Regions from separate parts of the Enterobacter hormaechei subsp. xiangfangensis genome, predicted to be linked through region 3. Evidence: predicted binding sites of a transcription regulator. Region 3 holds the regulator's gene; each other region holds the start of a gene.
What was found. The regulator sigma-54, encoded in region 3, starts transcription at its own class of promoters, with help from an activator protein. The targets are predictions, from matches to a motif close to GTTGGCACANNTTTCGCTNT.
Positions count from the first base shown of each region.

Region 1: a site for sigma-54 is predicted at 1,673-1,692, ahead of norV (anaerobic nitric oxide reductase flavorubredoxin). Genes of this name have one in related genera too.
Region 2: a site for sigma-54 is predicted at 1,189-1,208, ahead of BFV63_RS13665 (branched-chain amino acid ABC transporter substrate-binding protein). Genes of this name have one in related genera too.

Region 1 is NZ_CP017183.1:3,614,526-3,618,088, forward strand. It holds gene gutQ (arabinose-5-phosphate isomerase GutQ) at 1-40, shown strand, start outside; gene norR (nitric oxide reductase transcriptional regulator NorR) at 37-1,551, opposite strand; gene norV (anaerobic nitric oxide reductase flavorubredoxin) at 1,739-3,187, shown strand; gene norW (NADH:flavorubredoxin reductase NorW) at 3,184-3,563, shown strand, end outside.
Region 2 is NZ_CP017183.1:2,840,393-2,843,955, forward strand. It holds gene BFV63_RS13660 (YecA/YgfB family protein) at 289-957, opposite strand; gene BFV63_RS13665 (branched-chain amino acid ABC transporter substrate-binding protein) at 1,369-2,490, shown strand; gene BFV63_RS13670 (ABC transporter permease subunit) at 2,559-3,473, shown strand; gene livM (high-affinity branched-chain amino acid ABC transporter permease LivM) at 3,485-3,563, shown strand, end outside.
Region 3 is NZ_CP017183.1:4,094,390-4,097,952, reverse strand. It holds gene rapZ (RNase adapter RapZ) at 1-733, opposite strand, end outside; gene ptsN (PTS IIA-like nitrogen regulatory protein PtsN) at 779-1,270, opposite strand; gene hpf (ribosome hibernation promoting factor) at 1,353-1,640, opposite strand; gene rpoN (RNA polymerase factor sigma-54) at 1,663-3,096, opposite strand; gene lptB (LPS export ABC transporter ATP-binding protein) at 3,144-3,563, opposite strand, start outside.

The DNA of each region.
Region 1 (3,563 bases), 480 kb from region 3:
GATCAACCTGCAAGACTTCTACCAGGCGGGGATTATTTAACCCTTCAGCCCCAGACGTTTCGCCAGCCTGTGGAGGTTGGCGACGTCCATCTCCAGCGCCCGCGCGCACGCCGCCCAGCTGCGGTTATTCTGCTCCAGCGCGCGGGTGATCATCTGACGCTGGAACGCATTCGTCGCCTCGCGCAGGTTTTCGTTCACGCTCTCAGGTATCACCGGCTTCACGGACGGCGTCGTTTCCTCATGCAGCGCGAAATGGCGCGCATGAATTACCACTTCATCCCCCGAACGCGTAGCCCGCGCCAGCACCACCGCGCGGTGAATCGCATGTTCCAGTTCACGCACGTTACCTGGCCAGCCGTAGCTCAGCAGGTGCGTCCTCGCACCGGGGCTTAGCACCACGCGGGAAAGCCCCATTTTGAGCCGACACTGTTCGCAGAAAAAGCCCGCCAGCAGCACCACATCCTCGCCCCGCTCGCGCAGCGGCGGCACCGTGAGCGGGAACACGCTCAGACGGTGGAACAGATCGGCGCGGAAATTCCCCGCCAGCACCTCTTCGCGCAGATCGCGGTTCGTCGCCGCCAGCACGCGCACATCCACGCGTAAGCTGCGATCGTCTCCCACGCGTTGAATATCGCCATACTGCAACACCCGCAGCAGTTTGGCCTGGAGCGAAAGGGAGAGTTCGCCAATTTCATCGAGGAACAGCGTGCCGTTATCGGCCATTTCGAACTTGCCGCTGCGGTTGCTGATCGCCCCGGTAAAGGCCCCTTTGACGTGTCCGAACAGCTCACTTTCCGCCACGCTTTCCGGCAGCGCCGCGCAGTTGAGATAGACCAGCGGATTCACCGCACGGGGCGAGGCTTCGTGGATCGCTTTCGCCACCAGCTCTTTACCGGTGCCGGTCTCTCCGAAGATCAGCACGTTCAAATCAGACGCGGCGACAATCTCAATCTCTTTTTTGAGCTGCGCCATGCCTGGCGAAAGGCCGATCATTTCGGTGTGTGCCACCTGCTCAAACGCCGTCGGGCTACCCGGAAGAATATTCTGGCTCTCCAGCTGTTCTATCAGCAGGGCGTTGTTCAGCGCCCCGGCCGCCAGCGCAGCAATCAGCCGTAGCTCTTCGTCGCTGAAGGTATCGAACTGATCCGGCGACATGCCGTCGAGGGTTAACGCACCAATCAGGTTCTGCCCGGCAAACAGCGGCAGGCCGATACAGGCGTGCACCTTCAGGCTCTCCTGCCCGGGGATCAGGCCGTCGTAAGGGTCGGGCAGATCGCTGTCCGCCGGGAAACGCACCACGTCACCCGCACGGGCGATGGTTTCCAGACGCGGGTGGCCCTCCAGGGTAAAGCGCCGCCCGAGTACGTCCTTCGCCAGACCGTCGATAGCCAGCGGAATAAACTGCCGCCCTTCGTAACGCAGCAGCGCCGAGGCATCGCAATCCAGCACGTGACGCAACGTGGAGATCAGCCGCTGAAAGCGGTCCTGATGACCAATACCGGTTTGCAGTTCTATGGCGATCTTCGCCAGCACATCTACGGAAAAGCTCATCTCTGCCTCACTGTCATTTTGACAATACATAGTGTCATATTGACAATTTTTAAGATAGTCAAAATGACTACCTATTTGGGAGCATCAAAATATAAATCCATTATTTTCAATAATTTAAAAAGTTGGCACGCAACTTGATATATGACAGTCATCTTATTTGAAAACGCCGTATTAAGTTGAGGTTGCTATGTCTATTCTGGTTAAAAATAACATTCATTGGGTGGGTCAACGTGACTGGGAAGTACGTGATTTTCACGGGACGGAATACAAAACGCTGCGCGGCAGCAGCTACAACAGCTATCTCATTCGTGAAGGTAAAAACGTCCTGATCGATACCGTCGATCACAAATTCAGCCGCGAGTTCGTGCAGAACCTGCGCAGCGAAATCGATCTGAATGAGATCGACTACATTATCATCAACCACGCGGAAGAGGATCATGCCGGGGCGCTGACCGAGCTGATGTCCCACATTCCGGATACCCCGATCTACTGCACCACTAACGCCATTGACTCCATCAACGGCCACCACCACCATCCGGAGTGGAACTTCCACACTGTGAAAACCGGCGACACGCTGGATATCGGCAACGGCAAACAGCTGATCTTCGTGGAAACCCCAATGCTGCACTGGCCGGACAGCATGATGACCTACATGACCGGTGACGCGGTGCTGTTCAGTAACGACGCCTTCGGCCAGCACTACTGCGACGAACGTCTGTTCAACGACGAAGTGGATCAGACCGAGCTGTTCGAACAGTGCCAACGCTACTACGCCAACATCCTGACCCCGTTCAGCCGTCTGGTCACGCCAAAAATCACCGAGATCCTCGGCTTCAACCTGCCGGTGGATATGATTGCCACCTCCCACGGCGTGGTATGGCGTGAAAATCCAACCCAGATTGTCGAACTGTACCTGAAATGGGCGGCGGATTATCAGGAAGACCGCATTACGATCTTCTACGACACCATGTCCAACAACACCCGCATGATGGCGGACGCCATTGCCCAGGGCATCAACGAAGTTGACCCGAACGTGGCGGTGAAAATCTTCAACGTGGCGCGCAGCGATAAGAATGAGGTATTGACCAACGTCTTCCGCTCCAAAGGCGTGCTGGTGGGTACCTCCACCATGAATAACGTGATGATGCCGAAAATTGCCGGACTGGTGGAAGAGATGACCGGCCTGCGCTTCCGTAACAAACGCGCCAGCGCCTTTGGTTCACACGGCTGGAGCGGCGGCGCGGTAGACCGTCTCTCCACCCGTTTACAGGATGCCGGTTTTGAGATGTCCCTGAGCCTGAAGGCGAAATGGCGTCCGGATCTCGACGCGCTGGAAATCTGTCGACAGCACGGTCGCGACATTGCCCGCCAGTGGGCGCTTGCGCCACTGCCGGAAACCGCACCCGCCGCGGCTGTTGCGCCGGAAGCCGTAGCAGAAGCCGCTCCTGCCGCTGCCGACCTCGGCCCTTGCATGCAGTGCAGCGTCTGCCAGTGGATTTACGATCCTGAGCTGGGCGAGCCGTTGCAGGATGTCGCGCCGGGTACGCCATGGAGCGAGGTGCCGGACAACTTCCTCTGCCCGGAATGTTCCCTCGGGAAAGACGTCTTTGATGAACTGGCAACGGAGGCAAAATGAGCCACGGCATCGTCATTATCGGCTCGGGCTTTGCCGCCCGCCAGCTGGTGAAAAATATCCGCAAACAGGATGCTAACGTGCCGTTGACGTTAATCGCCGCCGACAGCATGGATGAGTACAACAAGCCTGATTTAAGCCACGTCATTAGCCAGAATCAGCGCGCCGACGATCTCACCCGCCAGACGGCGGGGGAGTTTGCAGAACAGTTTAACCTGCGTCTGTTTCCGTACACCTGGGTCACTGATATCGACGCCGACGCCCACGTGGTGAACGCGAAAGATAAAACCTGGCACTACGACAAGCTGGTGCTGGCGACGGGGGCATCGGCGTTTGTGCCGCCGGTTGAGGGCCGCGAACTAATGGTCACGCTCAACAG
Region 2 (3,563 bases), 1.3 Mb from region 3:
TCCGTTCACCTTAAGATCAACAGAATATAATTTTTTCACAGCATGTGAACGGGATAAGGGGGCCGCCGCGGCCCCCTTATCAATCCCCGCGGCCCCGCGGAAAATCGGTGCTTCGCACTGCGCTCACCTCCCGACCATCTGCCTGCGGTCGGCTCAACTCGACATCCTGTCTCGATTCGCCTCTGGCCGCCATCCATGGCGTCCAGCCCTTGTCATCTGGTCTCCGGTTCGCCGATTTTAGCGGGGACTCAACACCCGTGCCCCATTCAGGCCACAGTAATTAATGATTTAATGCAGGCAGCAGCTTTTAAACTTCTTCCCACTCCCGCACGGGCACGGGTCGTTACGCCCCACCTTCGACCCGTTCACGATCGGCTTTTTCGCTTCCGGCTGCTGCGGGTTAGCCACCCAGTAGTTATACAAGCGCAGCGCCGCAGGCTGAATGCTCTCGATGCTGGCCATATACTCCTCTTCGGTCAGCGCATCCAGCTTCTCGCTGTTCTCTTCCGTCCCGTGCAGGGCAATCACCGCCAGGTCCGCTTCCAGCGCTTCCGGCAGGGATGACCAGTCCGTCAGCGCCACGCCGCGCATGTAGCCATAGCACCACTCTTCCACCACGGTATAGCTCTGACCGTCAACGTCGTTATAGCCAAACAGCGGTTCAAACTGATCCGGGTATTCGCTCAAACGCTCGGCAATATCGTTCATGTGCTTAAAGCAGAGATCGATAAAACGGTTCATCTCACGATCGTTTTTCCAGCGAGGAATATATTTCTCACCACCCCAGACCGCCACCAGCCAGGTGTCGGGCTCCACCACAACGGGACCGGAAAGTACTGCGGTAAGCATGCCGTCCAGTTCGGACACGTCAATAACGGATGCATCGTCGTGACCGTAAGAGATTAATGTCTCTTCCAGCCACGCCATCTCGCTTTCATTTAATGGGCCTTCAGCCATTGCTGATACTCCTGATAAAAAAAACGATCCTGACATATATCGCCGCGCGTGCCTATCTGAAGTTTAGGTCTTTATTGCTGCAAAAACGTGCAAATCGTGACCGTTGCACAACTTATGGGCTTTGTTGTTAAGGAGATGTGATCTCCGCTGTAAATTCATATCATCCCGCAAAGGCGCATAAAACGGCGCTCTATACTCAACGTGTTGTGACCCGGTCAAGGGATTAACCATTCTGGCAACCTTTTTGCTTAATGTTCTGCGCGCTTCGCGGTGCGTGGGATCCTCGCCGTATTAAGCATGAGATTGCTTCTAAAGTGCATTTTGTTCTCGCTCTTGTTTTTGGATTTACGATGCCATCAGGCGTTCGGGTTTATACCTGGTGCAAAAACCTCTTTGCTAAGGAACATAATAATGTCGCTGAAATTTACCAAAACTCCCCTCTCCCTGGTGCTGGCCGGTTGTCTGGTGACGGCCTTTTCCGCGCAGGCCGATATCGTCATCGGCGTGGCCGGGCCGTTCACAGGCCCGAACGCAACCTACGGCGATCAATACTGGCATGGCGCTACGCAGGCGGCGGAAGACATTAACGCCGCCGGCGGGATCAACGGTGAGAAAATCAAACTGGTTCAGGGCGACGACGCCTGCGAGCCCAAACAGGCCGTCGCCGTTGCCAACCGCTTAGTCGATCAGGATAAGGTGAAAGCGGTCGTCGGCCACTTCTGCTCTTCGTCGACCATGCCCGCCTCCGAGGTCTATAGCGATGCCGGGATCCTCTCCATCACTCCCGGCTCAACGAACCCACTGATTACCGAACGTGGCATGAGCGACATATTTCGCATGTGCGGACGTGACGACCAGCAGGGCCAGGTCGCCAGCGATTTTATTCTTGATAAGCTGAAAGCCAAACGGGTGGTCATCATCCACGATAAAGACACCTACGGTCAGGGGCTGGCGGATGCCACTAAAGCGGCGCTGGCGAAACGCGGCGTTAAGGAGGTGATGTACGAAGGGTTGTCCCGCGGGGAGAAAGACTTTAACGCGCTGGTGACCAAAATCGGCGCACAAAAACCGGACGTGGTGTTCTTCGGGGGCTGTCACCCGGAAGCGGGCCCGCTGGTTCGCCAGATGCGTGAACAGGGCGTGCAGGCGAAGTTCTTCTCGGGAGACTGTATCGTCAATGAAGAGATGGTCACCGCCGCCGGTGGGGCACAGTACACCAACGGTATTTACATGACCTTCGGTAAAGATCCGCGCCTGATCCCGGACGGAAAAGCCGTCATCGAGAAATTCCGCACCGGTAAATTTGAACCTGAAGGGTACACCCTCTACGCCTACGCGTCTGTGCAGGCTATCGCGGCGGCATTCAAGGCCACGAAAGGGACGGATTCCGCAAAAGCCAGCGAGTGGCTGAAGGCCAACCCTGTCGACACGGTGATGGGTAAAAAAGCCTGGGACAGCAAAGGTGACCTCAAAGTCTCTGACTACGTGGTCTACCAGTGGGATGACAAAGGCAAATATAAAGAAGTGCCATAACGGGACGGAATCTGCTCAGCGCCGGCAGGTCTGACTGTCGGCGTAACCCTTTATTCAGGTGCGCGACCATGAGTACATTCTTTCTGCAACAATTAATTAATGGCTTAACGCTGGGGTCGGTCTACGGTCTTATCGCCATCGGCTACACCATGGTGTACGGCATCATCGGTATGATCAATTTCGCTCACGGCGAAGTGTATATGATCTCCGCCTATCTCTCGGCCATTGGCCTGGCCCTGCTGGCGTTTTTTGGACTCCACTCCTTTCCGCTGCTGATCCTGGGGACGCTGGTTTTCACCATCGTGGTCACTGGCGTTTATGGCTGGACGATTGAGCGCATCGCCTATAAGCCGCTACGCAACTCGACGCGTCTGGCGCCGCTGATTTCGGCCATCGGGATGTCGTTGATACTGCAAAACTACGTCCAGCTCAGCCAGGGCCCGCGCCAGCAGGGCGTGCCCACCATGCTTGATGGCGTGCTGCGTTTTCACCTTGGCGAAGGGTTTGTCCAGATAACCTATACCAAAGTCTTTATCCTCATCGCCTCGTTCGCGGGCATGCTGGTGCTGACCTGGATTATCAACCGTACCCGCTTAGGACGCATGTGCCGTGCGGTACAGCAGGATCGTAAGATGGCCTCCATCCTGGGTATCAACACTGACAGAATAATTTCGCTGGTGTTTGTTATCGGCGCAGCCATGGCCGGGCTGGCGGGCGTGCTGATCACCATGAATTACGGCACCTTTGATTTTTACGTCGGGTTTGTTATCGGCATCAAGGCCTTTACGGCGGCGGTGCTGGGCGGCATCGGCTCTTTGCCCGGTGCGATGCTTGGCGGGCTGATTCTGGGCGTCGCAGAAGCGCAATTCTCCGGGATGGTGAACTCGGATTATAAAGACGTGTTCTCGTTTGGATTGCTGGTCTTAATTCTGATCTTCCGTCCTCAGGGGCTGCTGGGCCGCCCTGTCGTGGCTAAAGTGTAAGGAACAACGCGATGACCTCTGACGGTTTTTCCCTGAAGCGCTGCATTCTGGACGCAATTTTTTCTGGAATGATCGCCCTGATTATTTTCG
Region 3 (3,563 bases):
TCGCCACCGTCAGGTAGCTGCGATTGTTTGTTTCCAGCATAGGTAACCATAGCTCAAGGTAGCTTCGCGTCTGGTAGATAAAATTGTGTACTTCTGTGTGTCGGTCGAGGAACGCCGCCACCGGCTTATCCAGACCGGTCATCGGACGCAGTTTCGGATCCCAGTGCGGGTTCGGCAGGAAACGCACATCAAAAACGTAATCCGCATCGATAGGTATGCCGTGCTTAAAGCCGAAGGATTCAAACACCATCGTCAGTTCACGCTCGCGCTTGCCGAGTAAGCGCGTACGCAGCATTTCCGCCAGCTCGTGGACGGACATTTCAGAGGTGTCGACAATCAGGTCGGCCCGCGAACGCAGCGGCTCAAGCAGATCGCTCTCTTTATCGATGGCGCTTTCCAGCGAAAGATTTTTACTGGAGAGCGGATGCAAACGACGTGTATCGCTGTAACGGCGGATCAGCGTGTTGCGGTCAGCGTCCAGGAACAAGAGCTGAGGCGAGAAGCATTCCGGCAGGCTGTTCATTGCCTGCTCGAAGATTTCCGGCGATTCCGGCATGTTACGCACGTCAATACTGACGGCGGCAGAGATTTGCCTGTCCGCCAGCGTCCGCGCCAGATCGGGTAACAACACTACCGGCAGGTTATCTACACAGTAAAATCCCATGTCTTCCAGCGCGCGCAGGGCCACGGACTTCCCGGACCCCGAACGACCGCTGACGATCATCAGCACCATGTTCCGTTTCTCCTCAGGGCAGCCGTTCTGAAGGCCCTTTCCCGATTATGCCTCATCCTGATTGCCTTCTGCTTCAGTGATAATTTGATAAAGCTCTTCATCACTTTGGGCTGAGCGCAGTCGACGACAAATGGTTTTATCCGCCAGACGTTTGGCAACCAGCGACAGCGTGTGCAGGTGGGTCTTGGTCTGATCGGCAGGAACCAGCAGCGCGAAGAGCAGATCCACAGGCTGGTTATCAATGGCGTCAAAAGCGATAGGCGTTTCCAGTTGCACAAACACCCCCACGGCACGCAGCGTATCTTCTTCCAGCTTGCCATGCGGGATCGCAATGCCATTGCCGATGCCGGTACTGCCCATTTTTTCACGAGTCAGAATGGCTTCAAACACGATCTGCGGCGGCAGACCCAGCTGTTTTGCGGCCAGCTCACTGATGATTTCCAGCGCACGTTTTTTGCTCTGGCAGTGAACGCCACTGCGGGTACAATCCTGGTTAAGGACATTGCTCAGTTGAAGAGCGGAATCGTTGTTTATCATAATTTCACCTAAGCGCTAACTGTACAAATGGCCTGTTGTGTTTCACAACAGGCCGTCCTGCACCCGTTAACTGCCCGGACAATTAGTGTTGTTTCAGTTTATCTTTATGTTTATTGAGCTGTCTCGCAAGCTTATCAATCAAGCCGTCGATAGCCGCGTACATGTCTTGCCCTTCCGCACTGGCATGGAGTTCCCCTCCGTTGACGTGCAGGGTCGCATCCGAGATATGCGTCACTTTCTCCACTTTCAACACAACATAGACCTGGTTGATCCTCTCGAAATACTGCTCGAGTTTCGCAAACTTAGTGTTTACAAAATCGCGTAAAGCCTCAGTAATCTCGACGTTATGTCCGGTGATATTGAGCTGCATAGTGTCTTCCTTATCGGTTGTGTCAAACCAGTTGTTTACGCTGGTTAGACGGCGGAATGGATAAAGACTCTCGATACTTCGCGACAGTACGACGTGCCACCATAATACCCTGATCGGACAGCATGGTGGTTAACTTACTGTCACTGAGTGGCTTCGCGGGGTTCTCCGCGGCGATCAACTTCTTCACCAGTGCGCGAATGGCCGTCGACGAGGCTTCGCCGCCGCCTTCGGTGTTCACGTGGCTGGAGAAGAAATACTTAAGCTCAAAAATACCGCGTGGGCTGTGCAGATACTTCTGCGTGGTCACGCGGGAAATGGTTGATTCATGCATCTCGACGGCCTGGGCTATGTCCGCCAGCACCATCGGTTTCATAAACTCTTCGCCCTGCTCAAAGAATGCCTGCTGCTGTTCGACAATACAGCGGCTGACGCGCAGCAGCGTGTCATTACGGCTCTCCAGACTCTTAATCAACCAGCGTGCTTCCTGAAGGTTGCTGCGAATGTATTGATTATCAGCGTCGTTACGGGCGCTGGTGCACATGGAGGCGTATTGCTGGTTGATTTGCAGGCGAGGAATGCTGTCGGCGTTCAGTTCAACGACCCAGCGGCCATTGTGTTTTCTCACCAGCACATCGGGAATGACATATTCCGGTTCGCTGGTCTGAATCGACTGCCCCGGACGCGGATCGAGTGACTGGATCAGATTCACCGCTTCCTTCAGCACCTCTTCTTTCAGGCGCGTGACGCGCATCAGGGTGCGGAAGTCGTGGTTCGCCAGCAGATCCAGATGATCGCTGATGATGAGCCGGGCTTCGTCAATCCACGGTGTCTCTTTAGCAAACTGCGAAAGCTGGATCAGAAGGCAGTCACGCAGATCTTTCGCGGCGACGCCAATCGGGTCGAAACGCTGAACGCGTTTCAGGACGGCTTCGATCTCTTCCAGTTCAATCTCGTCATCGCCGATGCTTTCAAGAATCTCGTCCAGCGTCACGGTCAAATAGCCCGTGTCGTCAACGGCATCGACAATCGAGGTGGCAATGGCGCGATCGGTATCGGAGAAAGGCGTCAGCTCCACCTGCCACATCAGGTAGTCCTGAAGCGATTGGGTAGTTTCGCCCTGGTAGACCGGGAGTTCATCGTCCTGGTAGTCTGCACGCGTCCCGGAAGGGGTACCCGCGGTGTAGATTTCATCCCAGCTGGCATCCAGCGGCAGTTCGTCCGGCATCTCTTTCTGTTCGAGTGCATCTACGGAGTCGAGCGTTTCTGTGTCCTGCGTCTGCTGGGCGTCTACCTCGTCATGAAGATCGGTCTGCTCCAGCAGCGGATTGCTGTCCAGCGCCTGCTGGAGCTCCTGCTGGAGTTCTAACGTGGACAGCTGCAACAGACGGATTGCCTGCTGGAGCTGCGGCGTCATGGCCAGTTGCTGGCTGAGCCGTAATTGCAAACCTTGCTTCATGTTCAGAGCGTTTTTCTCCGGTTCGGCGTGACTTAACCTCTACCCTATCAGAGTCTGAAGTCTTCCCCAAGGTACACGCGCTTAACATGCTCATCCTCGAGGATTTGCTGCGGCGTACCGTGGGCAATCAGATGGCCCTGGCTCACTATGTAGGCGCGCTCACACACCGCCAGCGTTTCACGAACGTTGTGGTCCGTGATCAGTACGCCAAGCCCGCTGTCGCGCAGGTGTTCAATGATACGTTTGATATCGATAACGGAGATGGGGTCAACGCCCGCAAACGGTTCATCCAGCAGGATAAATTTCGGGTTTGCTGCCAGCGCGCGCGCAATCTCAACGCGGCGGCGTTCACCACCGGACAGCGCCTGACCGAGGCTGTCGCGAAGGTGTTCAATATGAAACTCTTCCATCAGCTCGTTCGCACGGTCAGTGCGCTGCTCGCTGGTCAGATCGTCACGGATCTGGAG